2 linked regions of the Bradyrhizobium diazoefficiens genome follow. The protein of the gene in region 1 binds, or shares a complex with, the protein of each later gene. Links are inferred from orthologs where the notes say so. Each region holds a gene or a part of one and is shown in the gene's direction. Other genes may lie near its edges.

Evidence for each region.
Region 2: the proteins of ccmB (region 1) and ccmE are in contact, whole or in part, in a solved structure (PDB 8CE8), measured with the Escherichia coli proteins. The link is inferred for Bradyrhizobium diazoefficiens from one-to-one orthologs.

The regions. Positions count from the first base shown.
Region 1 is NZ_CP067100.1:484,193-499,902, reverse strand. What follows is about bases 5,141-8,062. They hold ccmB (heme exporter protein CcmB), read left to right. Parts: upstream 5,141-6,228; coding sequence 6,229-6,897; downstream 6,898-8,062. Other genes in these bases: JJB99_RS02340 (DsbE family thiol:disulfide interchange protein), read left to right, coding at 7,899-8,062; ccmD (heme exporter protein CcmD), read left to right, coding at 7,717-7,902; JJB99_RS02350 (heme ABC transporter permease), read left to right, coding at 6,989-7,720; ccmA (heme ABC exporter ATP-binding protein CcmA), read left to right, coding at 5,355-5,957. Also shown: JJB99_RS02380 (GNAT family N-acetyltransferase), read left to right, coding at 1-322; JJB99_RS02375 (DUF2794 domain-containing protein), read right to left, coding at 438-809; JJB99_RS02370 (DUF1223 domain-containing protein), read right to left, coding at 1,398-2,174; aconitate hydratase AcnA, read right to left, coding at 2,394-5,114; more of JJB99_RS02340, read left to right, coding at 8,063-8,495; JJB99_RS02335 (septation protein A), read right to left, coding at 8,655-9,257; signal recognition particle-docking protein FtsY, read right to left, coding at 9,387-10,334; JJB99_RS02325 (RluA family pseudouridine synthase), read left to right, coding at 10,382-11,083; JJB99_RS02320 (DUF2336 domain-containing protein), read left to right, coding at 11,344-12,453; tRNA (N(6)-L-threonylcarbamoyladenosine(37)-C(2))-methylthiotransferase MtaB, read right to left, coding at 12,539-13,855; dapF (diaminopimelate epimerase), read right to left, coding at 13,855-14,730; JJB99_RS02305 (GyrI-like domain-containing protein), read left to right, coding at 14,976-15,710. UniProt on the Escherichia coli protein: Required for the export of heme to the periplasm for the biogenesis of c-type cytochromes.
Region 2 is NZ_CP067100.1:5,392,190-5,407,835, reverse strand. Bases 7,751-10,608 are described here. They hold ccmE (cytochrome c maturation protein CcmE), read left to right. Parts: upstream 7,751-8,853; coding sequence 8,854-9,363; downstream 9,364-10,608. Other genes in these bases: JJB99_RS25750 (heme lyase CcmF/NrfE family subunit), read left to right, coding at 9,360-10,608; ccmI (c-type cytochrome biogenesis protein CcmI), read left to right, coding at 7,751-8,816. Outside these bases: JJB99_RS25810 (hypothetical protein), read right to left, coding at 306-671; JJB99_RS25805 (Flp family type IVb pilin), read right to left, coding at 855-1,019; JJB99_RS25800 (hypothetical protein), read right to left, coding at 1,223-1,441; JJB99_RS25795 (hypothetical protein), read right to left, coding at 1,544-1,780; JJB99_RS25790 (Ku protein), read right to left, coding at 1,840-2,844; JJB99_RS25785 (hypothetical protein), read left to right, coding at 3,082-3,237; JJB99_RS25780 (response regulator transcription factor), read left to right, coding at 3,479-4,153; JJB99_RS25775 (sensor histidine kinase), read left to right, coding at 4,248-5,624; JJB99_RS25770 (hypothetical protein), read left to right, coding at 5,785-7,185; JJB99_RS25765 (hypothetical protein), read left to right, coding at 7,286-7,555; more of ccmI, read left to right, coding at 7,686-7,750; more of JJB99_RS25750, read left to right, coding at 10,609-11,342; JJB99_RS25745 (cytochrome c-type biogenesis protein), read left to right, coding at 11,348-11,833; JJB99_RS25740 (Do family serine endopeptidase), read left to right, coding at 12,061-13,635; JJB99_RS25735 (response regulator transcription factor), read left to right, coding at 13,932-14,612; JJB99_RS25730 (sensor histidine kinase), read left to right, coding at 14,596-15,646. UniProt on the Escherichia coli protein: Heme chaperone required for the biogenesis of c-type cytochromes. Transiently binds heme delivered by CcmC and transfers the heme to apo-cytochromes in a process facilitated by CcmF and CcmH.

The DNA.
Region 1 (15,710 bases):
TGCGGGCGCCTACCGGCCGCGGCCGGCCTATCGCTTCACGGTCGAGAACTCGATCTATCTCGATCCTTCGTTCCATCGCCGCGGCATCGGCTCCTTGCTGCTGGAGCGGCTGATCACCGAATGCGAGGCGCGCGGCTTCCGCCAGATGATCGCGGTGATCGGCGACTCCGCCAATGCCGGCTCGATCGGCGTCCACACCAAGGGCGGCTTCAAGATGATCGGCACGCATCCCAATGTCGGGCTGAAATTCGGCCGCTGGCTGGACACGGTGATGATGCAGCGCGACCTTGGCGAGGGCGCGAAGACGGTGCCAACCAAGTAGGGCAGTCTCGTAGGGGTGGGAAAAGGCGCAAAGCGCCGTGCCCACCATCTCTCATCATAAGCAAGCATGGTGGGCACGCTTCGCTTTGCCCACCGTACGGCACCGCTCGCGTGGCCTACACCACCGCCAATTTGCGATCGATCACCAGCAGCACGCGCTCGAGCTCGTGGCCGCGGCGCAGGATCAGGCCGGTGGCCGAGATCACGCTGTACATGCCCTGCTTGCGCGCAAGCCGCGGGTCCTTCTCGATGCGGTAGATCGGCACTTCCGAGGCGCGGCGATAGACCGAGAACACCGCGCGGTCCTTCAGGAAGTCGATGGCATAGTCGCGCCACTCGCCGTCGGCGACCATGCGGCCATAGAGATTGAGGATACGGTGCAGCTCGAGCCGGTTGAACGTCACCCGGTTCGGTTGCGCATTCGCCGCGGCGGGGCGGGGCGCCGCGCGCTGCTCGCTCGGATCGGCATCCTCCGACATCAGACTCATGGGAAGCGGCTCCTCATCGCGCAGCATGACCTCGCCCGCGAAACCGTCCCCGGACCGCGGATCATGACAATCGCATGATTGCGCCAACCGGTCCTGGCCGCAAGGGCCTTGCGGGAACTCGTCGCCTGATCGGGCGCAAATCAGCCCACACGCAATGGTGGAACTCTGTCGCGGCAAACCGTCACGGGATCGTTAGCAGGAATCATACTGTCGCCGCTTTTCCGCCCAGCGCCCGCCGCCCTGCACTGCGAAAAGACCTATGTGCGTTGGCCCGGTCCTTTCGGTTCCGGATTCCTCAGCCCCCAGCCCCCCGGGGTCGAACAGGATCGGGTCTGTACGCGCGACAAGGAGGGCCAACGCAAGTTGGTCCTTTTTTGTTTGTGTCGGGATGTTTCTGACGCGCCGAATTTCCATCCAACATCCAACGCGAGCACTCTTTCCCCTCATCCGGAGGAGCCGCGAAGCGGCGTCTCGAAGGATCGAGGCCGGGATGCGTCGGCGGGCCTTGCATGGTTCGAGACGCGCGCAAGAGCGCGCTCCTCACCATGAGGGTTGAGAGTGAGTGTGACGCTTAGAGAGAAATTCGCTTCAGTGCAGCGACGTGTACGCCGCGCCCAGCATCGGGCCGGGCCTGTCGCGGCTGCCGTCCTGGACATAGACCACCGCGCCGTCGACGCCGTCGCGCGTGAGGTTCTCGATCGGCACGGTCCAGCTTTCCGGACGGCCGTTCCAGTCGCCGACCTTGAGCAAGTTGCGCACGACGTTGTGATACGTGATCTGCTGTCCGCGATTTTCGCCGCGGCTGATCGAGATCGGCACCGACTTGGCGACCGAGCAGATCCAGACCTCGCCGTGCGATACAGCAGGCTCCTTGCTCGCGGCCACCGAGACGTTGATCTGCTTGCCCGAGAGCGACATCGTCACCGGCACGCTCATCACGCCATTGCCCTTGTCGGTCTTGCCGATCGCATTCTCGATGCCGGCACGATCGCTGCCGATGACGTGGGTCGAGCCATTGACCACGACCTGCGGCGTGTAGACTTCGCGGTCGCCGCGCATGCGCGAATAGGCGCGCTGCCGCGCCGAGAAACGCGAATCCGCCAGCGTGTCCTTCCAGCCGAGATAATCCCAATAGTCGATCGGCATGCTCAGCGCGATGATCGAGGGGTCGCTGGAGAGATCGCCGATGATCTTGTCGGCGGGCGGGCAGGACGAGCAGCCCTGCGAGGTAAACAATTCGACAACGGCGCGGGGATCGGCGTGGGCGGGACGGATGATGGCGACGATGGCGCAGATGCCAAGCGCTCCCGACCAGAGTGCACCGGACCAGCGCGAAACCAGATTAGAAGCCGTCATTGTCGTCATGTCGAACGTCACACATCGCCACTCGTTGGGGGGAAGCTTAGCGCCTGATGGTCACCGTAGTCTTACGGGGCGCGGCATATTCGACCGTCCGGGGCGGGATTTGCGCCGGGCGGGCCCATCTGAAGTATGCCGCAACGTGCGAAGGCGGCCTTGTGATAGGCCGCCTTCGTTCAACCTTCTACTCACTTCGCAGTGAGCCACCGTTCACAAATCCGCGCTTTAAGCCGCGAGCTTGCGCAGCACGTAGTGCAGGATGCCGCCGTTCCGGTAATAGTCGAGCTCGTCCAGCGTATCGATGCGGCAAAGCAGCGAAACGCGCTGCAATGAACCGTCGCCGGAGACGATCTCCGCGGTCAGCTTCTGGCGCGGCTTGAGGTCGCCGACGAGGCCGCGCAGCGTGACCTTCTCGTCGCCCTTCAGGCCCAGCGACGACCACGAGGTGCCCTCCTCGAAGGTCAGCGGCAGCACGCCCATGCCGACCAGGTTGGAGCGATGGATGCGCTCGAAGCTCTGGCAGATCACGGCGCGCACGCCGAGCAGACGCGTGCCCTTCGCGGCCCAGTCGCGCGAGGAGCCGTTGCCGTATTCGGCGCCGGCGAACACGACGAGCGGCACCTGCTCCTGCTGGTACTTCATCGCGGCGTCGTAGATCGACATCTGCTCGCCGTCGGGCCAGTGCTTGGTCAGGCCGCCCTCAGGGATGTTGCCGTCGGCGCCTTTCAGCATGAAGTTCTTGATGCGGATGTTGGCGAAGGTGCCGCGCATCATCACTTCGTGGTTGCCGCGACGCGTGCCGTACTGGTTGAAGTCGGCGGGGCGCACCTGGTGCTCGCTGAGATATTTGCCGGCGGGCGAGGTGAGCTTGATCGAACCGGCCGGCGAGATGTGGTCGGTGGTGATCTTGTCGCCGAACATGGCGAGGATGCGCGCCTCGACGATGTCGGTGACCGGCTCCGGCTCCTTCTTCATGCCGTCGAAATAGGGCGGGTTCTGCACATAGGTCGAAGACATGTTCCAGCGATAGGTCTCGCTCTCGACCGTCTTGATCTTGCGCCAGTTGGTGTCGCCCTTGAACACGTCGGCATACTTCTTCTTGAAGATCGACGCGGTCACGAACTTCTTCATGAAGGCGTTGATCTCCTTGGTCGTCGGCCAGATGTCCTTGAGGTACACCGGCTTGCCGTCCTTGCCTTCACCGAGCGGCTCGACAGCGAGGTTCTTGGTGACGCTGCCGGCGAGCGCGTGGGCGACGACCAGCGGCGGCGAGGCCAGATAGTTCGCCTGCACGTCCGGCGAGACGCGGCCTTCGAAGTTGCGGTTACCTGACAGCACGGCGGCCGCGACGATGCCGTTGTCGTTGATCGACTTCGAGATCTCCTCCGGCAGCGGGCCGGAATTGCCGATGCAGGTGGTGCAGCCGAAGCCGACCAGGTTGAAGCCGACCTTGTCGAGATCGGCCTGCAGACCGGAATCGGCGAGATAGCCCGCGACCACCTGGCTGCCCGGCGCGAGCGAGGTCTTCACCCACGGCTTGGCCTTCAGGCCCTTGGCAGCGGCATTGCGTGCGAGCAGGCCGGCGCCGATCAGGACGCTCGGGTTCGACGTATTGGTGCAGGAGGTGATGGCGGCGATCACGACGTCGCCGTGGCCGAGGTCGAAGTTCTTGCCTTCGACGGGGAAGCGCTTCGCCGGCTCCTCGGCCTTCTTGTACTCGCTGGCGAGCGCGAGCGAAAAGCCTTCGGCGACCGAGGGCAGCGCGATGCGGCCTTCGGGACGCTTCGGACCGGCCATCGACGGCACGACGTCGGCGAGGTCGAGCGTCAGCGTCTCCGTGAACACCGGATCCGGCGACTTGGCGGTGCGGAACAGCCCTTGCGCCTTGGCATAGGCTTGCACCAGCGCGACGCGCGCGGGCGCACGGCCGGAGGTCTTGAGGTAATCGATCGCGGCGGCATCGACGGGGAAGAAGCCGCAAGTCGCGCCGTATTCGGGCGCCATGTTGCCGATCGTCGCCTTGTCGGCGACCGAGAGATTGTCGAGGCCGGGGCCGAAGAACTCGACGAATTTGCCGACGACGCCGAGCTTGCGCAGCATCTGCGTCACCGTCAGCACGAGATCGGTGGCGGTGACGCCTTCCTTGAGCTGGCCCTTCAGCTTGAAGCCGACGACGTTGGGCAGCAGCATCGATAGCGGCTGGCCGAGCATACAGGCTTCCGCCTCGATGCCGCCGACACCCCAGCCGAGCACGGCGAGGCCGTTGACCATGGTGGTGTGGGAATCGGTGCCGACCAGCGAGTCGGGATAGGCGACCTCGAAGGTGCCGGTCTTCTTGCCGACCGTCATCTTCTCCTTCTTGGTCCAGACCGTCTGGGAGAGATATTCGAGATTGACCTGATGGCAGATGCCGGTGCCGGGCGGCACGACGGAGAAGTTGGAGAACGCCTTCTGGCCCCACTTCAGGAACTCGTAGCGCTCCTGGTTCTGCTTGTACTCTTCGGTGACGTTCTTGGCGAAAGCCTTGTTGTCGCCGAAGAAGTTCACGATCACCGAGTGGTCGATGACGAGGTCGACCGGCACCAGCGGGTTGATCTTCTCAGGCTCGCCGCCGAGTTTCTGCATCGCGTTGCGCATTGCGGCAAGATCGACCACCGCGGGCACGCCGGTGAAGTCCTGCATCAGCACGCGGGCGGGACGGAATGCGATTTCATGCTCCAGCGACTTCTTGCGCAGCCACTTCGACACCGCGACGATGTCGTCCTTCTTGACCGAGCGGCCGTCCTCGTTGCGCAGGAGGTTCTCGAGCAGGACCTTCATCGAATAGGGGAGCTTCGAAATTCCCTTCAGACCATTCTTCTCGGCCGTGGGCAGGCTGTAATAGACGTAGGTCTTGGCGCCGACCTTGAGGGTCTTTTTGCATTTGAAGCTGTCGAGCGAGGTCATGTACGAAATCCCAATCGTTAGTTATACCCGGCCGGGTATTTTAACACCGTCAGCATAGCAGGCTGGGTCGCTTGCAGGGGCAGGTTGAGTTGCTGCATCAAGTAGTTCCGGGCTTATAGAAGCTTTCTAACCGCACCGCCACAGCCACAAACATACCCAGCAATCCGCGAGCCAAAAATTCTGATGCGCTACCGCAAGTTTTCCTGAGGCCTGGCTGTGAGCGGGTTGGGACCAGGCCAGATGCAGCTGTCCGGACGCGGGGTCGCCTGCGTGCGGGGCGGCCGGGAGGTGTTTGCCGGGCTCGATTTCGAGGCCGTCTCGGGCGAAGCCGTCGCGGTGATCGGCCGCAACGGCGCGGGCAAGACCTCGCTGCTGCGGCTGATCGCGGGGCTGCTCGTTCCGGCCGGCGGCACGATCGTACTGGACGGGGGCGACGCCGACATGACGCTGCCCGAGCAGTGTCACTATCTCGGCCATCGCGACGCCCTCAAGCCGGCGCTGAGCGTGGCTGAAAATCTATCGTTCTGGGCTGATTTTCTCGGCGGCGAGCGCAGTGATGCGGGTGAAAGCCTCGCCACCGTGGGACTCGACCATGCGGCCGATTTGCCCGCCGCCTTCCTGTCCGCGGGTCAGCGCCGCCGGCTCTCGCTCGCCCGCCTGCTGACCGTCCGCCGGCCGGTCTGGCTGCTGGACGAGCCGACCAATGCGCTGGATGCCGCCGGCCAGGATATGTTCAGCGGCCTGATGCGGGAGCATCTGGCGCGCGGCGGCCTGATTATCGCCGCGACCCACGCCCCGCTCGGGATCGAATCGCGGGAGCTGCGGATCGGGGGTGTGGCGTGAGGTGGGCCGACCCTCAGCTTTCCGAGCGGCATGATGGCGACCTCTCCGTTCCCTCCCCCCTTGTGGGGGAGGGGCAGGGAGGGGGGTGCCACACGGCATGCTCTCTTGGTTCTAGCGTTTGGGAAGCAGGCGCTCCGCTGCGGACCGTCCGCCCCTCAAAGGCACCTCGCCCGGGGCTACCCCCCTCCCCCGCCCTCCCCCACAAGGGGGGAGGGAGCGCATCATGTGCTCGGCTGGCAGCGGACGCTTCGGCGATCATTGGGAGCACCCCATGACCGCCCTTGCCGCCCTGATCCGTCGGGACGTCCGGATCGCGCTGCGCGTCGGGGGCGGGGCGCTGATTGGCGTGTTGTTCTTCCTGACCGTCGTCGTGCTGATGCCCTTCGCCGTTGGGCCGGATCTAGCGCTGTTGTCACGACTCGGGCCGGCGATCCTGTGGCTCGGCGCGCTGCTGGCGAGCCTTTTGACGCTGGACCGGCTGTTCATGGCCGACCATGAGGACGGCTCGCTCGATTTGATCGCGATGAGCCGGACGCCGCTGGAACTCGCCTGTGCGGCCAAGGCGCTGGCGCATTGGCTGGCGGCGGGCCTGCCGCTGATTGTCGCAACCCCCGTGCTGGGCCTGCTGCTCAACCTCGACATGGTCGCGACCGGCGCGGTGGCGCTGACGCTTTTGGCCGGCACTCCGGCGCTGACCTTCACCGGCATGATCGGCGCTGCACTCGCCGTAACCCTGCATCGCGGCGGGCTGCTGATGGCCGTGCTGGTGCTGCCGCTGTCGATTCCCGTGCTGATCTTCGGCGTCGCGGCCTCGCAGGCCGCGATCGTCGGCCCCATGACCTTCGGTGCGCCGTTCTCGATCCTGTGCGCGCTGTCGCTGGTCAGCCTCGTGATCGGCCCGTTCGCGGCGGCGGCAAGCCTGCGGCATGGGCTAGACTGAGATGGGCTCGACTGATCTTGCCCCCGATCAACTTTCGCCGCCCGCTTTCATGCTGATTGCGTGAGCGCCTACCTGTGATTATCAGAAGACCATGTCGCTGATCGACCTCGCCAATCCCACACGGTTCCTCGCGCTGACGGCGCGGGTGCTGCCCTGGCTTGCGGCTGCGACAATCATCGTGCTCACGATCGGCCTCTACCAGTCCGCGCTTGCGCCCGACGACTACCAGCAGGGCGCGACCGTGAAGATCATGTTCATCCACGTGCCCAATGCCTGGCTGTCGATGTTCGTCTGGGGCGTGATGAGCATCGCCTCGCTCGGCACGCTGGTGTGGCGGCATCCGCTCGCCGACGTTGCCGCGAAAGCGGCGGCTCCGATCGGCGCCAGCTTCACCTTCCTTGCACTGCTCACCGGTTCGCTGTGGGGACGTCCGATGTGGGGCACCTATTGGGAATGGGACGCGCGGCTGACCTCGGTGCTGATCCTGTTCCTGATGTATCTCGGCCTGATGGCGCTGTGGCGCGCGGTCGACGATCCCTCGCGCGCGGCGCGCGCCGCCGCCGTGCTGACGCTGGTCGGTGCGATCAATCTTCCCATCATCAAGTTCTCGGTCGACTGGTGGAACACGCTGCACCAGCCGGCCTCGGTGATGCGCATGGGCGGCTCGACGCTCGACAAATCGTTTTTGATCCCGCTGCTGGTGATGGCGGTCGCGTTCACGCTGCTGTTCGTCACGCTGCATCTGGCCGCGATGCGCAATGAGATTTTGCGCCGGCGCGTCCGCTCGCTGCAGATGATGCAGGCGAGCCAGAAGGCTGCGTGATGATATCGCTTGGTCCATACGCATCCTTCATCGTGACGTCCTACGCGGCTGCGGCGGTCGTCGTGGTGATCCTGATCGGCTGGGTCATCATCGATTATCGCAACCAGACGGAGCGTTTGCGCGAGCTCGAACGCACCGGCATTAGCCGCCGCTCCGGCCGCAGCGGGACGAAGCTGCGATGAGCAATCAATCGACCTCCGCCCCGCCGCAGCGTCGCACCTTCCTGATGGTGCTGCCGCTGATCGCCTTCATTGCGCTCGCGCTGCTGTTCTGGTTCCGGCTCGGCAGCGGCGATCCCTCGCGAATTCCCTCCGCACTGATCGGTCGTCCGGCGCCGCAGACCACGCTGCCGCCGCTCGAGGGGTTGCAGACTGATAACGCGCAGGTCCCTGGCCTCGACCCGGCCGCGTTCAAAGGCAAGGTCAGCCTCGTCAATGTCTGGGCATCCTGGTGCGTGCCGTGCCACGACGAGGCGACGCTGCTGACGGAGCTCGCCAAAGACAAGCGCTTCGCGCTCGTCGGCATCAACTACAAGGATGCGCCCGACAACGCGCGGCGCTTCCTGGGACGCTACGGCAACCCATTCGGCCGCGTCGGCGTCGACGCCAACGGCCGCGCCTCGATCGAATGGGGCGTCTATGGCGTGCCGGAGACCTTTGTCGTCGGCCGCGAGGGCACCATCGTCTACAAGCTGGTCGGGCCGATCACGCCGGAAAACTATCGGACGGTGTTGCTGCCGCAGCTTGAGAAGGCGCTGAAGGCGACCGGCTCCTAACACCGCTCTCGTGCCCCGGACGCTGCGCAGCGCTTCTTCAGCGGTGCGCTGCAAAGCCGGGGCCCATATCACCACGACGGCGCTCCTGGATGGTTCTGGGTCCCGGCTCTGCGCAGCAGCGCAAGAGCGCTGCAGCGCATCCGGGACACGAGACGGTCATCACCCCTTCCGCACATCCCCCGCCTCTGCCTCGCTCGCTTCCAGCGAGGCCGGCTCGATCCCGTAGCGCTTGGTCAGCGGCATCTGGGCGATGGCGAAGACCATGGTCAGCGGGGTGACGCCGAACACCTTGAAGTTCACCCAGAAGTCCGTGCTCTGGGTGCGCCAGACGACCTCGTTCAGCACCGCCATGCCGGCGAAGAACAGCGCCCAGCGCAGCGTCAGGATGCGCCAGCCCTGCGGCGTCAGGTTGAACATCTGGTCGAACATCACGGCGATGAAGGAGCGGCCGAACAGCAGGCCGCCGCCGAGGATCGCGGCGAACAGGCCGTAGATGATGGTCGGCTTGACCTTGATGAAGGTCTCGTCGTGCAAGACCAGGGTCAGCGTGCCGAACACCAGCACGATCACGCCTGTGACGATCGCCATGATCGGGATGTGACGCGTCACCACATAGGAGGCGATCATCGCCGCGACGATCGCGATCATGAAGGCGCCGGTGGCGGCGAACAGGTTGAACTTCGCATTGACGAAGAAGAACACGAGCAGCGGACCGAGCTCGGTCGCCAGCTTGAACAGCGGATGCGGCTGGGTCTTGTCCATTACCTGACCTTTGTTGCTGTCATCCCCCCGCGAAGGCGAGGGATCCAGTATTCCAGAGGCAGCTCGGCTTGAACCGAGAAACTGCGGCGTACTGGATGCCCCGCCTCCGCGGGGCATGACGAAAGAAACCTACGATTCGATTCCGGCAATCGCGCGGGCGAAATCGCGCGCGGTGAAGGGGGCGAGATCGTCGACGCCTTCACCGACGCCGATGAAATGCACCGGCAGTTTGAATTTCTCCGCGAGCGCCACCAGAATGCCGCCGCGCGCGGTGCCGTCGAGCTTGGTCATCACGAGGCCGGTGACGCCGGCGGTGCGATGGAAGGCCTCGACCTGCGACAGCGCGTTCTGGCCCACGGTCGCGTCCAGCACCAGCAGCACGGCATGCGGTGCAGTCGCATCCACCTTGCGGATCACGCGCACGACCTTTTCGAGCTCGTTCATCAGCTCGGCCTTGTTCTGGAGACGGCCGGCGGTGTCGATCAGCAGCACGTCGACGCCCTGCTCCTTCGCCGCCGTCAGCGCGTTGAAGGCAAGGCTCGCCGAATCCGATCCTTGCGCGCCCGCGATGACCGGGGTCTTGGTCCGCTCCCCCCAGACCTTGAGCTGTTCAATCGCGGCGGCACGAAACGTGTCGCCGGCGGCCAGCATCACCTTGCGGCCCTCGGAGGCGAATTTCTGCGAGAGTTTTCCGATCGTCGTGGTCTTGCCGGAGCCGTTGACGCCGACCACGAGGATCACGAACGGCTTCTTCGCCGCATCGATCTCGAGGGGCTTGGCCACCGGTGCCAGCACCTTCTCGACCTCGGTTGCGACGACGTCCTTGACCTCGTCCGCCGAGATCGCCTTGTCGTAGCGTCCGGTGCCGACGGCGTCCGCAATCCGCACCGCGACCTCAGTGCCGAGATCGGCGCGCAGCAGCACGTCCTCGATGTCGTCGAGCATGGCGCGGTCGAGCTTGCGCTTGGTGACGAGATCGGCGACCGCGGTCCCGAGCGAGGACGAGGTGCGCTTCAGCCCGTTGGACAGGCGGCGCCACCAGCTCAGCTTGGGGGGATCTGACGTGGTATCGTTCATGGCGGGGGTGTGTTAGCCGTTCCGGCCTCTAAACGAAAGTCTTGCAATTGCTCGATGTTCCCCAATTGACTGCCGACGAGATCCTCGCGCGCGTGCTCCATCGCGACGGATTGATGCTGGTCATCGACAAGCCGGCCGGCCTTCCCGTGCATCGCGGCCCCAAAGGCGGCGCCAATCTGGAAGACTCTTTCGACGCGCTCCGGTTCGGTCTGCCGCGACCGCCGGTGCTGGCCCATCGGCTCGACAAGGACACTTCCGGTTGCCTCGTGCTCGGCCGCCACCGCAAGGCGACTGCCTCGCTCGGCCTGCTGTTCAAGCACGGCAAGATCGGCAAGACTTACTGGACCGTGGTTGAAGGCGGCCCCATTGCGGATGAAGGCGTCATCGACATGCCGCTCGGCCGGCTCAATGCCGAGCGCGGCTGGTGGCAGAAACCCGACCCAGAGGGCCAGAAGGCGATTACCAACTGGAAGGTGATGGGACGTGGCGACGGTTTCACCTGGCTCGCCATGGAACCGGTGACCGGGCGGACCCATCAATTGCGCGTGCATTCGGCCGAGAGCGGCTGGCCAATCTTTGGCGATAACATTTACGGCAACGGTCCGCGTTTCGGCGAGCCGAAGCTGCACCTGCATTCCCGCGAGATCGTGGTGCCGATCTCCCGGAACAAGGAGCCGGTCCGCGTCGTGGCGCCGGCGCCGCCGCATATGCATGAGAAGCTCAGGGCGTGCGGGTGGAACGGGGAATAGGTGCCGCTGGCGTTCACCTTTCCCGCGTGCCGGAGAGGTCGGCGCGAAGCGCGGGGCGAGGGTTCTATGGGAGATTGTCCCGTCGCGGAGACACCCTCTCCCCAACCCTCCCCCGCAAGCGGGGGAGGGAGCACAGCTCCGCCGCCGCATCACCTCGTCCTCATCGCTCCATGGTTTACGAAACGTTCAGCGCTCATCGCTAATGATAGCGGTTGCTTAGAACAAGCTTCCGTCAATCCGCTCAGGACGAGCTGCGCGACATGTCCAAGGCCGAGCTATCGATCATCGACGAGGTCGAATCCGCGATTCGGATGGGCTCGGCGGAAAAGGGCCTGGAAACCGCCCGGCGCGTCACCGACCTGTTCCTGTCCTCTGCCGGAAGCTTCGATGACGAGCAGATCGCGCTGTTCGACGAGGTGCTCGACCGCCTGATCGGCACCATAGAGCTGCGCGCCATAGCTGATATGGGCGCGCGAATTGCCTTGGCCGAGATCAGCGCGCAGCTCGCGCCGATCGCGCAGGCGCCGCCCTCGGTGATCCGCCGCCTGGCCAACAATGACGAGATCCGCATCGCCGGTCCGGTGCTGCAGGAATCCGCGCGGCTCGACGATGGCGAGCTGGTGAAGATCGCCTCCAGCAAGGGCGAGCCGCATCTGCTCGCGGTCGCCGGCCGCTGGTGGCTGAAGGAGATCGTCACCGATGCGCTGCTGGCGCGGCGTTATCCCAGCGTCAGCCGGCGCCTCGCCGCCAACCCGGGCGCGCGCGTCTCCGGCAAGGGATTTGCCATCATTGTCGGACAGGCCGAAAGCGATCCCGAGCTCGCCGTCAGCGTCGGCGTCCGCGTCGATCTGCCCTCGAATCTGCGCCGGCAGCTGCTGCGCTCGGCGACCGATGCGGTGCGCACCCGCCTGTTGTCGCGCGCCCCACCGCATCTGTTCGAGGAAATCCAGAGCGCGATCGCTGCGGTCACCGTCGGCGTCGAGCGCGAGATGTCCGGCGTCCGCGATTTCGAGGGCGCCAAGCGCGCGATCGCAAATCTCAAGGCGAGCGGCCAGCTCAACGAGGCGACGCTGCTCGGCTTCGCCACGCAGCGGCGTTATGAGGAGACCGTGGCGGCGTTGGCCGCGCTATCGGGATCGACCGTCGAGGTGATTCGCCCGCTGATGCAGAGCCTGCGCGAGGACGGCCTGCTGGTGCCGTGCAAGGCGGCGCAGCTCAGCTGGGAAACCACCGCCGCCGTGCTCGAAAGCCGGTTTGCCACCGGTGCGATGAAGCCGGCGGATCTTGCCAAGGCGCAGGGGCATTTTGCAAGGATAACCCCGGAGAACGCCCGGCGGACGCTGCGGTTCTGGCAGGTGCGGGCATCGTAGGGCACGCGTGTTTTTCGCGCCCTATGGGCCACACACTCCGCTGTCATCACCCGCGAAAGCGGGTGATCTAGTATTCCAGAAACGGTTATGGGATGCGGAGAAGCCGCGGCGTACTAGGTCGCCCGGTCAAGCTGGGCGACGACACTGATGATGTGGTAAGCCGCTCGCCATCACTGCCGCAAATATTCAGCCGCACGACACTGCCCACCTCCGCGCCCGTGATCGCCACCGGCAGGTAATGCTCCGTCCGGCCCTGCCCTTCGCTCTCGATCAGCACATCGCGCGTCGCGCCGATCTCGGCTTGCAGCCGCTGACGCAGCGCCAGTTCGCCCGCAGCCCGCAGCCGCTTCGCGCGTTCCTTGATCGCGGGTCCCGCCACCTGCGGCATCCGCGCGGCGGGCGTGCCGGGGCGTGGTGAATAGGGGAAGACGTGCAAGAAGGTCAGGCCGCATTGTTCAATCAGATCGAGCGAGCGCGAGAACATCTCCTCGGTCTCGGTCGGAAAGCCCGCGATGATGTCAGCACCCAGCGCGATGTCCGGGCGCAGGCGGCGGACCTGATCGCAGAACGCGATCGCATCCCGGCGTGAATGCCGTCGCTTCATCCGCTTCAGGATCATATCATCGCCGGATTGCAGCGACAGATGCAGATGCGGCATCAGGCGCGCATCATCGGCGATGGCGTCGAGCAGATCGCTGTCCGCCTCGATCGAATCGATTGAGGAGATGCGCAGGCGCTTCAGCTCGGGCACGTGCCGCAAAATCTGCTTGGTCAGCATGCCAAGTTTCGGCGTGCCCGGCAGATGGGCGCCGTAGCTGGTGAGATCGACGCCGGTCAGCACGATCTCGGCATGGCCGCGCGCGGCCAGCGCCCGCACCTGCTCGACCACGGCGCCCATCGGCACCGAACGCGAATTGCCGCGGCCGAACGGAATGATGCAGAAGGTGCAGCGATGATCGCAGCCGTTCTGCACCTGCACGAAGACGCGCGGCAGACCGCTGGCAAAGCCGTCGATCAGATGCGGCGCCATCTCCTTGACGGCCATGATGTCGCTGACGGCGATTTTTTCGCCGGCGCCGAGATCGAACGCTTCGCGCGCCTTGCGCCACACTTCGCCGCGCAGCTTGTCGTCATTGCCGACGACGCGATCGACCTCGGCCATGCCGGCGAACATCGCACTTTGTGTCTGCGCGGCGCAGCCGGTGACGACGATGCGCGCACCGGGCCGTTCGCGCTTCAGCTTGCGGATCGATTGCCGCGCCTGCGCCACCGCCTCGTTGGTGACGGCACAGCTGTTGATGACGATGGTGTCGGACAGGCCTGCGCCCTCGGCTTCGCGGCGGATCACCTCCGCCTCGAAGGCATTGAGGCGGCAGCCGAAGGTGACGACGTCGACAGCCATCAGCCGACCGGCGCGAACAGCGCCGGATCGAAATTGCCTTCATATTCGAAGGTCGCGGTGCCGGTCATCAGCACATGGTCGTCGCGCTCGCGCCATTCGATGCCGAGCTTGCCGCCGGGCAGCGTGATCTCGACATGGCGCCCGGCGCGCTTCAGGCGCGCAGCCGCGACCGCGCTGGCGCAAGCCGCCGAGCCGCAGGCCTTGGTGAGGCCGGCGCCACGCTCCCAGGTGCGGATCGTGATGTGCTCGCGATCGACGATATGGGCCAGCGTGATGTTGGCGCGCTCGGGGAAGATCGGATGGTTTTCGAGCAGCGGGCCGAAGCGGCCGAGATCGTAGGCGTCGACGTCGTCGACCCAGAAGATCGCGTGCGGATTGCCCATGCTCACCACCGACGGCGAATGCAGGATCGGATTGTCGATCGGTCCGATCTGCAATTCGATGTAGCGGGTGTCGCGAAACTCTTCCGCCAGCGGAATGTCCTGCCAGCCGAACTTTGGCGCGCCCATGTCGACCGTGTACAGGTCCGGCGCCGGGCCTTGCCAGGCGTTGAGCAGGCCGGCCGCGGTCTCGAACGTCGCCGCGGTCTGACCGGTCTTCTCGAAGATGCGGCGCACCACGCAGCGCATGCCATTGCCGCAGGCGCCGGCCTCCGAGCCGTCATTGTTGTAGATGCGGACGAAGGCCTCGGTGCCGTCGAGCCGCGGCTTCTGCAGCACCATGAGCTGGTCGTAGGGCACGCCGCCCTGAGCCGACGCCACGGCGCGCGCGTCGTCCGGCGTGACAGGCGAGGCGGAATCGCGCATGTCGACAACGACGATCTCGTTGCCGATGCCGTTCATCTTGGCAAATGCGTGGTTGGCCAGCGCGCTCATGAAAATTCCCGAATTTCGCCTGCCTTATATGGCGATCCTTGCCGGCTTGGCCAGTGATTTGGCGGCCGTCTGGGTGGACGGCCATGACGCATCTGTCATGGGACGAATTCGGCCCTCGCGTGTTAGAACGGCGCGGTTCGCGCGGACCGGGACGCGCGGGCGGGTGCAAGGATGGATTTAGGCCTTGGTGCACAAGGTCTTGATGAATTGAGGCGTTGGTGAACCAGGGCCTTGGGGAGAATAGAATGATCAGGTTTCGTCGTCTCGCTCTGGCTGCGCTGATCCCGGCAGCGGCCATGTCGCTTGCGCTGTCCGGCGCACTGGCACAGGCTCCGAGCCCGGCACCGGCCGCATCAGCAAGTCCCTCGCCGGCTCCATCGGCTGCGCCCGCTGCGGCCGCGAGCGCTTCGCCTGCGCCTGCGGCAAGCCCGTCGTCGGCGACGAGCGCCTCGCCCAGCCCTGCGGCGACACCTTCGCCCGCGGCCAGCGCCTCCCCCTCACCCAGCCCGACGGCGCCGCCACCGGCGGCCGCCGCCACGCCCGCCCCGGTGCAGACCGCCGATCCGTTCGGCCAGGAGACCACGCTCGAGGCCAAGAAGGTCGTGATGGTCAAGGGCACCGCCAATTGGGATTCGGCGTTCGACACGCTGATCGATGCCTTCAAGGCGCTGAACACGCTCCTGGACAAGCAAGGCATCCAGCACGCCGGCAATTCGATGATCGTCTACACCTCCACTGACGACACCGGCTTCACCTTCCTCGCCGAGATCCCGGTCGAGCAGGACCCGAAGAACCTGCCCAAGGACATGAGCATCGGCAAGTCGCCGGAGGGCAAGGCCCTGAAATTCGTCCATCACGGCTCCTACGACAACATGGACAACACCTATGAGGCGATCACCAATCACCTCGACGACAAGAAGCTGGAAGCCAAGGACACCTTCATCGAGGAGTACCTCACCGATCCGCTCAAGACGGCCGAG
Region 2 (15,646 bases), 4.9 Mb from region 1 along the record:
AGGCGTAAAGCGCAGTTGGTCGCGCCCGCAGGTAGGTCAGCCATGCAGGGCGTGCGCGAGGGAATGTCCTCGTCATCGCTCATCTGCGGTCGCAAGTGCCGTCTCGATGTTGATCGAAGTGTCGCGCAAGGATCACGTCAAGGACATGGCCTTGTCGGGCGCGGCGGGACAGCCCTGTCGGGAATGAGGCGTTCGGTGGATTGCGTGCCGTAGCGTTCGATCCGGGCTACGGGATGGGGTTACACAAGCTTCCCTATTTGCAGTTCTTGCAAATCGTCAGCTTTCGTTTCAGCGCCTCATCGTCCTCATCGAGCCATTCCTGTCTCGCTCTTGTTCCTCGCTGCGCGCGGCCGCGCGGGCGACGCCACCTGAGCTGAGATGCCGTCGTATTCGGTGCCCACACTGAAACCATCGTAGTCGGCGGCGGGATTCGGCGACGGTGGCAAGCTGCCGATCGCAGGCGTCGAAGCCTCGCTGCTGGGCACCGTCACTGGGGACGGATCGCGCTTGGCCCGGGAATTCTTAGCGCTCGCTGGTGGCGGCGAGGCCTGGGGCAGGGAAGCTTGCGGCGGAGCAAGCGAAACCGGTGGCGCGGTCTGTCCCCGCGCGCTGTCCTGCGAGCAGACGCCGACCAGCATGAGGCTGAAAGCCAGGACGATCGTGCGTCTCATCCGCATCCTCAAACAACTTTGGTTCAACAATTGACGGCATGACCGTTCGCGCCGCGCCGTGCTCAAGAATATCAGCACCCAATGGCGGTCAAATTTGACGGAAATGGGGAGCCGGCTTCGCTCTATGCGTTCGCGGCCGCGGATGGAGCGCGTGCAGTGCGTCGTGTCAGGCCGATACGGCCGTTACTTCATTGCCGAGCTGACAGAGTTGAATTTGTTGTTCAGAAGCGCGCTGCCGGTGTTGTTGACGACGGTGACGATCGCGAGCGCAATGCCGGCGGCGATCAGACAATATTCGATCGCGGTGGCACCATTTTCATCGGCAAGAAATGACCTGAGCAAAGCCATCGTCAACTCCTGTTCTCCGTCCAACGTAAGCTGGCGCCGTCTTCGAAACGGTAAATTGATTCACTAACTTTTCGACCGGGGCGCTGTGCGCGCCAAAGCAAAGTACGCAGGCGGGATGGTCCGACTTGCGGCCTTATATGATGCCATTCGTTGATTTAAGGTTTCGTCACCGGGTTCCGGTGGATTTGACGGTCTCGCGCCGTTCAGGACGTGATCGAGCGCCCCGATTGAGCCTTGTCGGCGCGTTTCAGCACCGCTGCAAGGCGCCCGACCAGATAGCTCATGACCTGCGGCTGCGGCCGCGCGGAGCTGCCGCCGAGGCGCTCTTCCTCGGCCGTGTCGTTCACGAGACCGATGTAGTTCTTTCTGGCGTCCTGCTGCACGGCGTGCAACCCCCCGGGTTCGACCGACGGCGCGACCATGCCGTGCGTAACGGGAATCGAACGTTAATTTTGTCTTCCGTAGGATTACGTGTCGCCCGACTGGCGCGGAAAACGATGGTGCGGCTTAACGGATCGTTGAGGCTAATTGCGACCGGTGTCCGCGTTCAGCGCCCGCAACATCGCGATGCGGGCGAACATCATCCAGCCGCCGCCGGTCTCGGCCGCATGGATCAGGGTCTCGATCGCGGTCTGCCAGTGCGGCCCGTGCTGCGTGTCCTCGGGCAGGTGCATGACGTGATCGGCCGCCTCTTGCAGCGTCCGCAGCTTGCGTCCGCCGCGCAAGGTAATGGGATCGTCGAACGCCGCCGACCAGGGCATGTCAGGCCGGCCGATCGGCGAGGGGGGACATCACGGCGCGATGAGACGGTGTGCTGCCGCTAGCCGGCCTTCTTCGCGCGGGCCGGCGCGCGCACCGGCTTGTCGGCCTTCTTCGCAGGCTCCTTCGCCGTCTTCGCAGCGGTGTCCTTGCCGCTCTTGCCTGAGATCGGCAGCAGCATCTCGCGCTGGCCCTCGACGCGCTTCTTCGGCTTCTTGCCCTTGACGGCTTCCTTCACGGTTTCTTTGACAGTTTCCTTGGCGACCTTCGCGGCGGGCGCCACATCCTTCTCGTTCGCGATGCTCTTCTTCAGCGCGTCCATCAGGTTGATGACGTTGCCGCCGGTCTTGGGCGTCGTTTTCGCGGCGATCGGCATGCCGCTGCGCTTCTTGTTGATGAGGTCGATCAGCGCGGTCTCGTAATGGTCCTCGAACAGCTCGGGCTCGAACGCGCCGGACTTCTTCTCGACAATATGCTTGGCAAGGTCGAGCATGTCCTTGGTCAGCTTCACATCCTGAATGTCGTCGAAATATTCGGTCTCGCTGCGGACCTCGTAGGGGTAGCGCAGCAGCGTGCCCATCAGGCCGCTCTCGAGCGGTTCCAGCGCGATGATGTGTTCGCGGTTGGTCAGCACCACGCGGCCGATCGCGACCTTGTCCATGCTGCGGATGGTTTCGCGGATCACCGCATAGGCGTCATGCCCGACCTTGCCGTCCGGCACGAGATAATAGGGGCGGATCAGATAGCGGTTGTCGATGTCGGCCTTCGGCACGAACTCGTCGATCTCGATCGTGTGGGTGGAGTCGAGCGCGATCTCCTCGAGCTCGTCCTTGGTGACCTCGACATAGGTGTCGGTGTCGACCTTGTAGCCCTTGACGATGTCCTCGGAGGTCACCTCGTCACCGGTCTCGGCGTCGACCTTGAGGTACTTGATCCGATGTCCGGTCTTGCGATTGATCTGGTTGAACGAGACCTTCTCCGTATCCGAAGTGGCCGGATACAGCGCGACCGGGCAGGTCACGAGCGACAGACGCAGAAAACCCTTCCAATTGGCGCGGGGGGCCATGGGCTACTCCAAACGCAACGGGGACAGACTTATGAGAATACCATCGGGGAACACCGAATCATAGCAAGGCGCGACTCGGAATCTTGCAACTGCGTTAACCGGCCGCCAGTTGTGCGGTTGCTGCGTTGGTCGAGGGGAAAATCCGGAACATCAATTCGGATCGGGCGTTGGCTCCGCATACAGGGCCGCGACATGGTCGCCGCCCATCGGAGGCGACATCCAGAGATTGAGGACATCATGGCATCCACGCGAGAGCAGAACCGGATCGTCGAAACTCCGACCGAGGCGCGCCAGGGCGAGCCGGGGCCTTCGGTGGCGGCGCTGCTCGCCATCTCGACCGGGCTTGCGATCCTGATCCTCGCCGTCATCTGGTTCGTGTTCTTCCGGACCTGACGGGTCGATCGAGGAGACGGCTCGCACCTTTCGACTCACCGCGGAAAGCGCCACACTGCGCCCGCCATGTCGCCGGCCGGTCCGGTGGCGCGGCGGGCGCAGTCGCATCAATGGGCGGCGTCTATGACCAAGTCATATATGACTAAAAAGTAACGCAGGCAGTTCCCCGCGTTCATATTCAGTTCACGCCGGAATTGCTCATCTCTGGCGCAGTTGATGCGGCCTATGTCTGGAGAGAAGAGTGCGCCTGCTCGTTGTCGAGGACGACCCCGATCTCAATCGCCAGCTCACCAAGGCGCTGACCGACGCCGGCTACGTCGTCGACCGAGCCTTCGACGGTGAGGAGGGGCATTATCTCGGCGACAACGAGCCCTACGATGCCGTCGTGCTCGACATCGGCCTGCCGAAGAAGGACGGCATCTCGGTGCTGGAGGCCTGGCGCCGCAATGGCCGCACCATGCCGGTGCTCATCCTGACCGCACGCGACCGCTGGAGCGACAAGGTGCAGGGTTTCGATGCCGGCGCGGATGACTATGTCGCCAAGCCGTTCCATCTGGAGGAGGTGCTGGCGCGCATCCGCGCCCTGCTGCGCCGCTCCACCGGTCATGCCCAGAGCGAGCTGTCTTGCGGCCCCGTCACGCTCGACACCCGCACCGGGCGGGTCAGCGTCTCCGGCAATCCCATCAAGATGACCTCGCACGAATATCGGCTTCTGGCCTATTTGATGCACCATTCCGGCCGCGTGGTCTCGCGCACCGAGCTGGTCGAGCATCTCTACGACCAGGATTTCGACCGCGACTCCAACACGATCGAGGTCTTCGTCGGCCGTATCCGCAAGAAGCTCGACGTCGACATCATCCAAACCGTCCGCGGCCTCGGCTATCTCCTGACCCCGCCGCCCGCGCCGGGCGCTTGATGGCTTCTCAGGCTTGACGGGAGGCCGAACAGCGGCCTTGGTCCGGTTATGACGTCCGACCACCTGACATCCTGCGTCTCCCGGGATCGGCTCGATGCCCGCTAGCTCACTTGCCAACCGCCTGTTCCTGTCGGCAACGGCGTGGCTTGTCGTGATCCTGGCCATCACCGGCGTGGTGCTGTCGTCGGTCTACAAAAACGCCACCGAGCGTGCCTTCGACCGCCGGCTCAATCTATACCTGCGCACCCTCATCGCCGAGGTCGCAACCCCCGACGAGCCGCCGGACCGCCAGTTCCAGTCGCTCGGCGAGCCGCTGTTTGAGCTGCCGCTGTCCGGCTGGTACTGGCAGATCACGCGCACCGACACCGAGAAGCCGGAGGTGCGCTCCTCGCGCTCGCTCTGGGACAAGAAGCTGCCGAAGCTGGAGGAGCAGGGTGCCGAGCTCACTGCCGCCGGCATTCGCCTCGCCTATGTCGACGGGCCCGAGGGGCAGAATTTGCGCATGGTGGAGCGGCCGGTCGATCTCGGCGCCGACGGCAAATTCCTGGTCAGCGTCGCCGGCGACGACACCGAGATTTTCGACGAGACGCGGAGCTTCGACTACTATCTCGGCGGCACCTTCACCGCGCTCGGCATCGTGCTGCTGCTGACCACCGTGTTCCAGGTCCGCTTCGGCCTTGCGCCGCTCAAGCGTATCTCGGAATCGATCGCCGACATCCGCTCCGGGCGGGCGGAGCGGCTCGAGGGCGAATTCCCGGTCGAGATCGCCCCTCTGGCGCGCGAGACCAACGCGCTGATCGAAGCCAATCGCGAAATCGTCGAGCGCGCGCGCACCCATGTCGGCAATCTCGCCCATGCGATCAAGACGCCGCTCTCGGTCATTCTCAACGAGGCAGGCAGCCACGCCGCCGATCCGTTCGCGGCCAAGGTGAGGGAGCAGGCCGACGTGATGCGCGACCAGGTCGCCCATCATCTGGAGCGCGCCCGCATTGCGGCGCGGGTCTCGATCGTTGCGACCGTGACGGAGGTTGCGCCCGTCATCGAGGCGCTGCGGCGGACCATGGAGAAGATCCACCGCGACCGGGGCATCATGGTCGAGGCCAAGGCCGACCCGTCGGCGAAGTTTCGCGGCGAGCGGCAGGATCTGGAGGAGATGGTCGGCAACCTCGTCGACAATGCCTGCAAATGGGCGGCCTCGCGGGTCTTCATCGAAGTTCTGGTCGAGACGCCGAACCAGGCGGGCGCGGGCCCCCGCTTGCGGATCCTGGTCGATGACGACGGCCGCGGCCTCTCGGAGGCCGAGCGCGCCCAGGTCGCCCGGCGGGGTCAGCGGTTAGATGAGTCCAAGCCCGGCTCGGGCCTCGGCCTGTCGATCGTGACCGACCTTGCCGCGCTCTATGGCGGCAGCCTCTCCCTGAGCGGGGCCCCGATCGGTGGCCTGCGGGCCGAGCTGGTGCTTCCCGGAATATAATCCATTGTTCTCATGGGATTTTTTGGTCCAGTGGCGGCCGGTCCGCAAGCAAGCGGGGGCATTCGAGCCAACGTCCTCAACGGCTTCTTAAGGCGCAGCCTCCTATGATCGCGCTCGGACGCATCCCATGTCCGCCATTTTACCGTGCATTACCGGGCGCATGAGCCAGACATCGATCGAGCGGCTGAGGGAATATCTCGCGCAGCTCCCGCCGCAGTCGCAGGCGCTGCTGATGCGGGAGTTCGAGCGCGCCCTCGAGCGCGGCCAGGACACGGCGGTGGCAACCCTCGTGCTCGAGCAGCTGCGCAAGATCGTCCGCAAGAGCGAAGCCGACGAAGTTCCGCCGCCGCGCACCGACGACCTGTCGCGGCTGCTGTTCCAGGTGCTGGAGCCATTTCTGGTCGAGGCGGGCGCCCCGATCCGGGTCGGCCAGATCCGCCGCTCCTCGCTGCATCCGATCTGGCAATGGCTCGGCCGCGACGGCGCGCCGGACAAAGTCAACGAATTCGAGGCGGCGCTGGCGCGCATGCCGGCGGACGCCGGAGGGCAGGTCGAGGCGCTGGCGCAGAAGCTCCAGGCCGCGGCGGCCGATGCCATCTTCGAGCTGACGGGGCCGGGCGGCGGCGACAAGTCGCGCGCGCTCGCCCGCGTCGGCCCGCCCAACGTCATCGAGGACCTTTATGCGGTCGGCGCGGTGCTCCAGGTCCGGGAAGCCATCGCCACGCTGAACGAGAAGCTGCCGCGTTTCCTGCGCGCCTTCGGCGATTCCCAGATCGCCTCGGTGACGTCCGCGCTCAACATTCCCGTGCTCCAGACACCGCAGATGCTGCCCTTCGCGCTGTCGATGGTGGCGCAGCGGATGACGGCGCCCTGGCAGATCATCCGCCTCGCCATCAAGATGGCCGCGTCCGACGACGAGATCCGCGTCGCGGCGACGCCCTATGGTGTCGCGGTCACGATGGCCCTGCACGACCTGTCCTGCGTGGCCGCGATCCTGCGCACGGACATCAAGCGCGGCTACTTCGACAATGTCGCCGACAACCTCAAGGCGCTGCACGACGGCGTGCGCGGTCTGCGCACCGAGCTCGACCTGCGCAACGATTCCGCCTGGGGCAAGCAGCTGACCTCGATCCGGGCCGACATCTCCAATGCGCTGCAATCCGAGATCGACAGCGTTCCCGGCCGCGTCCGCCGCATCCTGCGCCAGCGGCCCGAGAAGGACATCCCGCCGGGGGCACGGATCGACAGCACCGAGGTCGAGGAGACCGTCGCGCTGATCGATTTCGTCGCGACCTGCCGCAACTATGCCAGCGAGCTTGCGATCAACGAGGTGACGCTGCGCACCTATTCCGACCTTCAGCAATATGTCGAGCGCTCGACCGAGCAGCTGGTGCAGTCGCTGCGTGCCGCCGATCACAAGGTCCGTACCTACCGGCAGCAGCAGGTGCAGGCGGCGATCCGCTTCTGCCAGGTGCTGTTCGGCGACGATTACGCCTCGCTGATGAGCCGCGCCGCGGAAAACGCGCTCACGGGCGAGCGCAAATCCTCGCGCGCCAGCTGATCCAAGCGCACATTTTCGTAAGTACAATTTATAGTTGACGATACCGGTGACGAGCCCTACGGTCACCGTGCAAGTTTTTGAAATTTCCATCTGTGGGCGCATGAAACCCGTTATCAGCTCCATCGAAATTGAGAACCGCGTCGTAGTTGCCAAATATCAAAGGCTGATGGTCGGCGCGAAGATCGTGCTGGTCGAGAAGGCAAGCGGTCGCCAATTGCCGGAGACCGTCACCAAGGTTGCATCTCCGGTTCCCGTCGGCGCGCTCCGCATCAGATTGCCCGACGCCATCGAGCCCGGAACATACTTCCTGAAGGCCTTCAATGGGCATGGCGAGCACGCCGCCCAGAGCGCGGACTTCGAGATCGGCTAAGCCGTTGGATTTCCACCGTTACGGACTGCGCGCGGTCGCGCCGAATTGACAATTGTCAATTGCCGCATCGTCCGGCCGTGGTGTAAAGCCAGCTATGGGCGCGGCTCGCGCGCTTCCGGAAGCTTGCCAGATGACGTTGTGGTTCGTGTTCGCGCTGATGACGGTCGCGGCGATTTTCGCCGTGCTCTGGCCGCTCGGCCGCGGCGCGCGTGCGCAAGATCAGGACAGCCAAAATCAGGGCAGTGAGGTCGCGGTCTACAAGGACCAGTTGACCGAGATCGAGCGTGATCTCGCCGCAGGGCTGATCGTAGCGCCCGAAGCGGAAGCCGCGCGCGTCGAGATCAGCCGCAGGCTCCTCACCGCTGCTGCCAGCGAGCCGGCATTGGAGCCGAAATCGAGCCTGAAATGGCGTCGTGCGGCGGCCGTGCTGGCGCTGGTCGGGCTGCCGCTGGTTGCGGTCGGCATCTACATGCCGCTTGGCTCGCCGCTGTTGCGCGACTTTCCGCTGGCACAGCGGGAGCGCGGGGCAGGCTCCGGCATGGCGCAGTCGCTCGAGAATCTGGTCGTGCAGGTGGAGCAACATCTGGAAAAGAATCCGACCGACGGCCGCGGCTGGAATGTGCTCGCCCCGGTGCTGGAGCGGCTCGGCCGCTTCGATGATGCCGTGCGCGCCTATCGCAACGCGATCACTTATAGTGGCGAGAGTGCGGAGCGCCGGTCGGACCTCGGTGAAGCGATCGCGGCCGTCGCCAGCGGCGTGGTGACCGCCGAGGCGAAGAGCGAGTTCGAGCGCGCCCATGCGCTGAACGCCGATGATCCCAAGGCGAATTATTTCCTCGGGCTTGCCGCCGAGCAGGACGGCCGCAAGGACGACGCGGCCAATATCTGGCGCGCTCTGCTGGCGAAAGCGCCGGCGGATGCGCCGTGGCGGCCTCTGGTGCAATCCGCGCTGGCGCGGGTCGGCGGCGGCGGCGCGACGATGCCGGCGCTGCCGGATGAGACGATCGCAGCGTCCAGGGATATGAACGAAGGTGATCGCAACGCGATGATCCGCGGCATGGTCGAACGTCTCGCTACGCGCCTCAAGCAGAACGGCGAGGACGTCGAGGGGTGGCTCCGCCTGGTGCGCGCCTATCTCGTCATGGGCGATCGCGACAAGGCGAGGGGCGCGTCGACCGACGCCCGCCAGGCGGTCGCCAATGACGGCGAGCGGCTGCGCCAGCTCAACGAAGGCCTCAGGACTCTCGGGCTCGACGGATGACGAGAGTGGAACGAGACGGACGGAGAACGGACACGCCATGACCCGCAAGCAGCGACGCATGACCATCATCGGCGGCTCGCTCGCCGTGCTCGCGCTCGCGGCCGCGCTGGTGCTCAACGCACTGCGCGACTCCATCGTGTTCTTCTCGACCCCGACCATGGTGGCCGAGAAGCACGTCCAGCCCGGCAAGCGGTTTCGCCTCGGCGGCCTGGTGCAGCCCGGCTCGCTCCAGCGCGGCGACAATCTCGCGGTGACCTTCGAGGTCGCCGACGGCAACGCAAAACTTCCGGTCGCCTATAAAGGCATCCTTCCCGACCTGTTCCGCGAAGGGCAGGGCGTCGTTGCCGAAGGCGCGCTCGACGCCAGCGGCGTGTTCAAGGCCGACACCGTGCTCGCCAAGCACGACGAGACCTACATGCCCAAGGACGTCGCCGATGCCCTGAAGAAGCAGGGCCACTGGAAGGACGATTACGGTCCGCAGGCCTCTGGTGGCGGCAAGCCTGCGGCCACGACGGCGCAGGGCAACCCGCAGGGAGCGGTGCGGTGATCGCGGAGTCAGGACATTACGCGCTGGTGCTGGCGCTTGGGCTCGCGCTGATCCAGTCCATCGTGCCGCTGATCGGCGCGCGCCTGCGCGATGCCGCGCTGATGAACGTGGCGCGCTCCACGGCGCTGGCGCAGCTGCTGTTCGTGGCCGCCTCGTTCATCGCGCTGGTGACGTTGCACGTGAACTCGGATTTCTCGGTCGCCAACGTCTACGAGAATTCCCACTCGATGAAGCCGCTGCTCTACAAGATCACCGGCGTGTGGGGAAACCATGAAGGCTCGATGCTGCTGTGGGTGTCGATCCTGGCATTGTTCGGCGGCCTGGTCGCAGCGTTCGGCAACAATTTGCCGCTGTCGCTGCGCGCGCATGTGCTGGCCGTGCAGGCCTGGATCGCCAGCGCGTTCTATCTCTTCATCCTGATGACCTCGAATCCGTTCCTGCGCATCGCGACCCCGCCGATCGAGGGACGCGATCTCAACCCGGTGCTGCAGGACATCGGCCTCGCGGTGCATCCGCCGATGCTCTATCTCGGCTATGTCGGCTTCTCGATCTCGTTCTCCTTTGCGATCGCCGCGCTGCTCGAGGGGCGGATCGATGCGGCCTGGGCGCGCTGGGTGCGGCCCTGGACGCTGGCGGCCTGGATCTTCCTGACCTTGGGCATCGCGATGGGCTCGTACTGGGCCTATTACGAGCTCGGCTGGGGCGGCTGGTGGTTCTGGGATCCGGTCGAGAACGCCTCGCTGATGCCGTGGCTCGCCGGCACCGCGCTGCTGCACTCGGCGCTGGTGATGGAGAAGCGCAACGCGCTGAAGGTCTGGACTATCCTGCTGTCGATTCTGACCTTCTCGCTGTCGCTGCTCGGCACCTTCCTGGTGCGCTCGGGCGTCATCACCTCGGTGCACGCTTTCGCCACCGATCCGACCCGCGGCGTGTTCATCCTGCTGATCCTTTGCCTATTCATCGGCGGCAGCCTGTCGCTGTTCGCGGGCCGCGCCACCTCGTTGAAGCAGGGCGGCCTGTTCGCGCCGATCTCGCGCGAGGGCGCGCTGGTGCTGAACAATCTGCTGCTGACCGTGGCCTGCGCGGTCGTGCTGTTTGGCACGCTCTATCCGCTGGCGATGGAAGTGCTGGCCGATTTCAAGATGTCGGTCGGCGCGCCGTTCTACAATCTGACGTTCGTGCCATTGTTCACGTTGCTGCTGCTCGCAGTCCCGTTCGGCCCAATGCTGGCGTGGAAGCGCGGCGATCTGCTCGGTGTCACCCAGCGCCTGCTCGCCGCGGGCGTCGCCGGCCTCGTCGCCGTCGCCGTCGCCTGGGGCTGGGCGAGCGGGGGCAGTACGCTGGCGCCGCTCGCGATCGGACTCGGCATCTTCGTCATCGCCGGCGCCGTCACGGACATTGTCGAGCGCACCGGCCTCGTGCGGCTGCCGTTCGCAACGGCCTTGCACCGGGCCCGCGGCCTGCCGCGCTCGGCCTGGGGGGCGGCATTCGCACATGCCGGCCTCGGCATCGCCCTGATCGGAATCGTCTGCGAGACCACCTGGAACAGCGAATACATCGCGACGATGAAGCAGAACGACGTCGCCCATGTCGCCGGCTACGACCTCAAGCTTGACGGCCTGTTTTCGCGCCAGGGGCCGAACTATCGCGAGATGATCGCCGAGTTCAGCGTCGGCCGCGACGGCGGGATGATCAGCGTCATGACGCCGTCGAAACGCAGCTTTACCACGCGTGGCTCTTCGACCACGGAGGCCGCGCTGCTGACGCGCGGCGCAAGTCAGCTCTACGTTTCGCTCGGCGATGCCACCGCGGAAGGTGCCATCGCCGTCCGCATCTATCACAAGCCGCTGGTGCTCCTGATCTGGTGGGGGCCGGTGCTGATGGCGTTCGGCGGCATGCTGTCGCTGTCCGACCGCCGCCTGCGGGTCGGTGCGCCAAAGCCGGCGCGGGCCAAGCAGCGCCTCCAGCCGGCGGAGTGATCTTGATGCGCCGGATGATGGCCGCGTTCGTCGCGTTGATGCTGTTGGCTTCGCCGGCGGCGCATGCCGTGCAGCCCGACGAGATCATGTCGGACCCGGTGAAGGAGGCCCGTGCGCGCGACTTGTCGCGCGAGCTGCGCTGCATGGTCTGCCAGAACCAGTCGATCGACGATTCCGACGCGCCGCTGGCGCGCGATTTGCGGCTGCTGGTCCGCGAACGCATCGCTGCGGGCGACAGCAATGCGCAGGTGCTCGATTTTCTCGTCGCGCGCTATGGCGAGTTCGTGCTGCTCAAGCCGCGCTTCGAGCGCCAGACCATGCTGCTCTGGCTGCTCGCGCCTCTGCTGCTGACCGGCGGCGGCCTCGCGCTGTGGCTGCAAATCCGCCGTCGCGCGCGAAGCGGTGCAGATGCGCCGGCACCGCCGCTCACGCCCGAGGAACAGGCGCGGCTTGCCGCCTTGATGTCCGACGACACCACCCCCTCGCGCTAGCTTCGCGAGGCGACGATCGCGCTTTGACGCCGGTTGCCGGAACTCGATTAAGTTCCTGTCCGACCACGACTTTCGGCCTGCGTTAAACCGCCGCATCCGGCCCGCCCCTTCATTACAAAAGTTTAACCCCGCCGCCAGCGCGCGGTAAGGCGGGAGTCCCCATCTTCAGGACCGTAAGGCGCTGCCATTCGGCGCCAAATGGATTTCAAGGCCCTGGAGATCTCTGCATGACCGACCGTATCGACCTCTCGAACCTTCCGTCCAACCGGCAGCCGCGCCGGTCGGTGTTTTCCGCGCGCAAGATCGCGCTGATGGCCTCGGTCGTCGCCGGCCTCGGGGCCGCCGTCTACGGCTTCAGCCCGTCGGTCTCGCCGGCCGACCTGTTCTCCAGCCCGGCGCATGCGCAGGTCAACAACGAAGTCAAGAAAGTCGAGCGTCCGATCGGCTTTGCCGACATCGTCGAGCGCGTGAAGCCGTCGGTGATCTCGGTGAAGGTCAACATCAAGGAAAAGACCGCAAGCAACGATGACGGCGACGATTCCTCGCCGTTCCAGCCGGGCTCGCCGATGGAGCGCTTCTTCCGCCGCTTCGGTGGTCCGGATGGTTTCCCGGGCCTCAAGGGCGGCCGTGGCCGCGTCGTGCAGGGCCAGGGCTCCGGCTTCTTCATCTCGGCCGACGGCTATGCCGTGACCAACAACCACGTCGTCGACGGCGCCGACAAGGTCGAGGTCACCACCGACGACGGCAAGACCTACACCGCCAAGGTGATCGGCACCGACCAGCGCACCGACCTTGCCTTGATCAAGGTCGAGGGCAGCTCGAATTTCCCGTTCGCCAAGCTTGCCGACGGCAAGCCGCGGATCGGCGACTGGGTGCTGGCGGTCGGCAATCCCTTCGGCCTCGGCGGCACCGTGACCGCCGGCATCGTCTCGGCCAGCGGCCGCGACATCGGCAACGGTCCCTATGACGATTTCATCCAGATCGACGCGCCCGTGAACAAGGGCAATTCGGGCGGTCCGGCTTTCAACACCGAAGGCGAGGTGATGGGCGTCAACACCGCGATCTATTCGCCCTCCGGCGGCAGCGTCGGCATCGCGTTCTCGATTCCGGCCAACACCGTGAAGAGCGTGGTGGCCCAGCTCAAGGACAAGGGCTCGGTCAGCCGCGGCTGGATCGGCGTGCAGATCCAGCCGGTGACATCCGACATCGCCGACAGCCTCGGCATGAAGAAGGCCGAAGGCGCGCTGGTGGCGGAGCCCCAGGCGAACGGTCCGGCCGCCAAGGCCGGCATCGAATCCGGCGACGTCATCACCGCAGTCAACGGCGAATCCGTCAAGGACGCCCGCGAGCTCGCCCGCACCATTGGCGGCATGGCGCCCGGAGCGACGGTGAAGCTCAACGTGCTGCACAAGGGCCAGGACAAGGTCATCAACCTCACCCTCGGCCAGCTCCCGAACACGGTCGAGGCCAAGGCCGACACCGACAATGACACCGGCAAGGGTGCAAGCAAGGGCACCGACGTGCCGAAGCTCGGCATGACCGTTGCCCCTGCCAACTCCGTGGCTGGCGCCGGCAAGGAAGGCGTCGTCGTCACCGAAGTCGATCCGAAGAGCGCCGCGGCCGAACGCGGCTTCAAGGAAGGTGACGTGATCCTCGAGGTCGGCGGCAAGACCGTGGCCACCGCCGGCGAAGTCCGCGACGCCATCAATGCGGCGCGGACCGACAACAAGAACAGCGTCCTGATGCGCGTGAAGAGCGGCGGCCAGTCGCGCTTCGTAGCCGTGCCCATCGCCAAAGGCTGAGGGCCAGGAGCCTGTGAGATGAGGGGTGTCGCCGGCATCAGTCGCCCCCGCCGCCGACGCTCCTCGGGGGAGCAGCGCAACGATTGCTTCCCCTGTCTACCTTCCGGTGGAATTACGCCCCCCTCCGTCGGAAGGCCTAGGGCGGTGAAGTCCCCCCAGCTTCACCGCCCGCCCTTTGTCGACCCAGGTTCTCGACTTAAGTTCTCGACCAAGTCTCTTTCGCTTGGCTTGCATGCGATTGCCGCTCGCGCCATGTTCATAGAAGGTTGACTCCCTTGACCGCCGCCGAACGCACGATGCGCCTCCTCATCATTGAAGACGACCGCGAATCCGCCGACTACCTCGTGAAGGCGTTTCGCGAAGTCGGTCACATCGCCGATCTCGCTGCCGACGGCGAGGAAGGCCTCGCCATGGCCGAGAACGGCGACTATGACGTGCTGGTGGTCGACCGCATGCTGCCCAAGCGCGACGGCCTGTCGCTGATCGGCGCGCTCCGCGACAAGGACAACACGACGCCCGTGCTGATTCTCTCCGCGCTCGGCCAGGTCGATGACCGCATCAAGGGCCTGCGCGCCGGCGGCGACGACTATCTGCCAAAACCCTATTCCTTCGCCGAGCTCTTGGCCCGCGTCGAGGTGCTGTCGCGCCGCCGCGGGGGACCTGCCGAGGACACGATCTATCGCGTCGGCGATCTCGAACTCGACCGGCTCTCCCATCGCGTCGCCCGCGGCAAGGACGAGCTGACGCTGCAGCCGCGTGAATTCCGCCTGCTCGAATACCTCATGAAGCATGCCGGCCAAGTCGTCACGCGCACCATGCTGCTGGAAAACGTCTGGGACTACCATTTCGATCCGCAGACCAACGTCATCGACGTGCACATCTCGCGGCTGCGCTCCAAGATCGACAAGGGTTTCGAGCGGCCGCTGCTGCACACGATCCGCGGCGCCGGGTACATGATCCGTGACGGCATTCGGTAAACTCGTCCGCACCACGGCGTTCCGGCTGACGCTGGTCTATCTGCTGCTGTTCGCGATGTTCGCGGCCTCGCTGCTCGGCTATTTCGCCTGGAACACGCGGCGGCTGATCACCGAGGAAATCACGCAGACGGTGAACTCCGAGACCTCGGAGATCAACGAGATCTACGGCCGCCGCGGCATGTTCGGCCTCGTGCGCACGATCGAGTATCGCGCGCTGCGGCCGGGCGCCAACCTCTACCTCGTGACCACACCGACCGGGCAGGCGATCGCCGGCAATGTCGGCTCGCTCGCGCCCGGCGTGATGGCGACGCGCGGCTGGTCGGAGACGGCCTATCGGCGGATCGAGGATGCCGACGACCGCGACCATCGCGCGCTGGTGCGCGTCACCGAGCTCGAAAACGGCTTCCGGCTGCTGATCGGCCGCGATCTCGCCGAGCGGCGGCGCCTGTTCAGCATCGTCGCCAAGGCGGCGCAATGGTCGGTCCTGATCGTGGTGGTGCTCGGCCTCGGCGGCGGCGTCTTCGTCGCCCGCCGTGTGCTTACCCGCATCGATGCCATGACCGGCACCGCCCAGCGCATCATGACCGGCGATCTCAGCGGGCGCTTGCCCGTCGGGCGCAGCGGCGACGAGCTCGATCGCCTCGCCGAAAATCTCAACGCCATGCTGGAGCGGATCGAAGCGCTGATGGCGGGGCTGAAAGAAGTCTCCGACAACATCGCCCACGACCTCAAGACGCCGCTGACGCGTATGCGCAACCGCGCCGAGGAGGCGCTGGCGAGATCGGGCTGCGAGGCCGACTACCGCGCCGCGCTGGAACGGACCATCGAGGAATCCGACGGCCTGATCCGCACCTTCAACGCGCTGCTGATGATCGCGCGCGCCGAGTCCGGGCAGGCGCGCGGCAACATGGATGATTTCGACGCGGCCGAAGTCGCGGGCGGTATCCACGAGCTCTACGAGCCGCTCGCCGAGGACGACGGCATGACGCTCAAGGTCAGGGCCGAGCCCACACCCGTTCACGCCAACCGCGAAC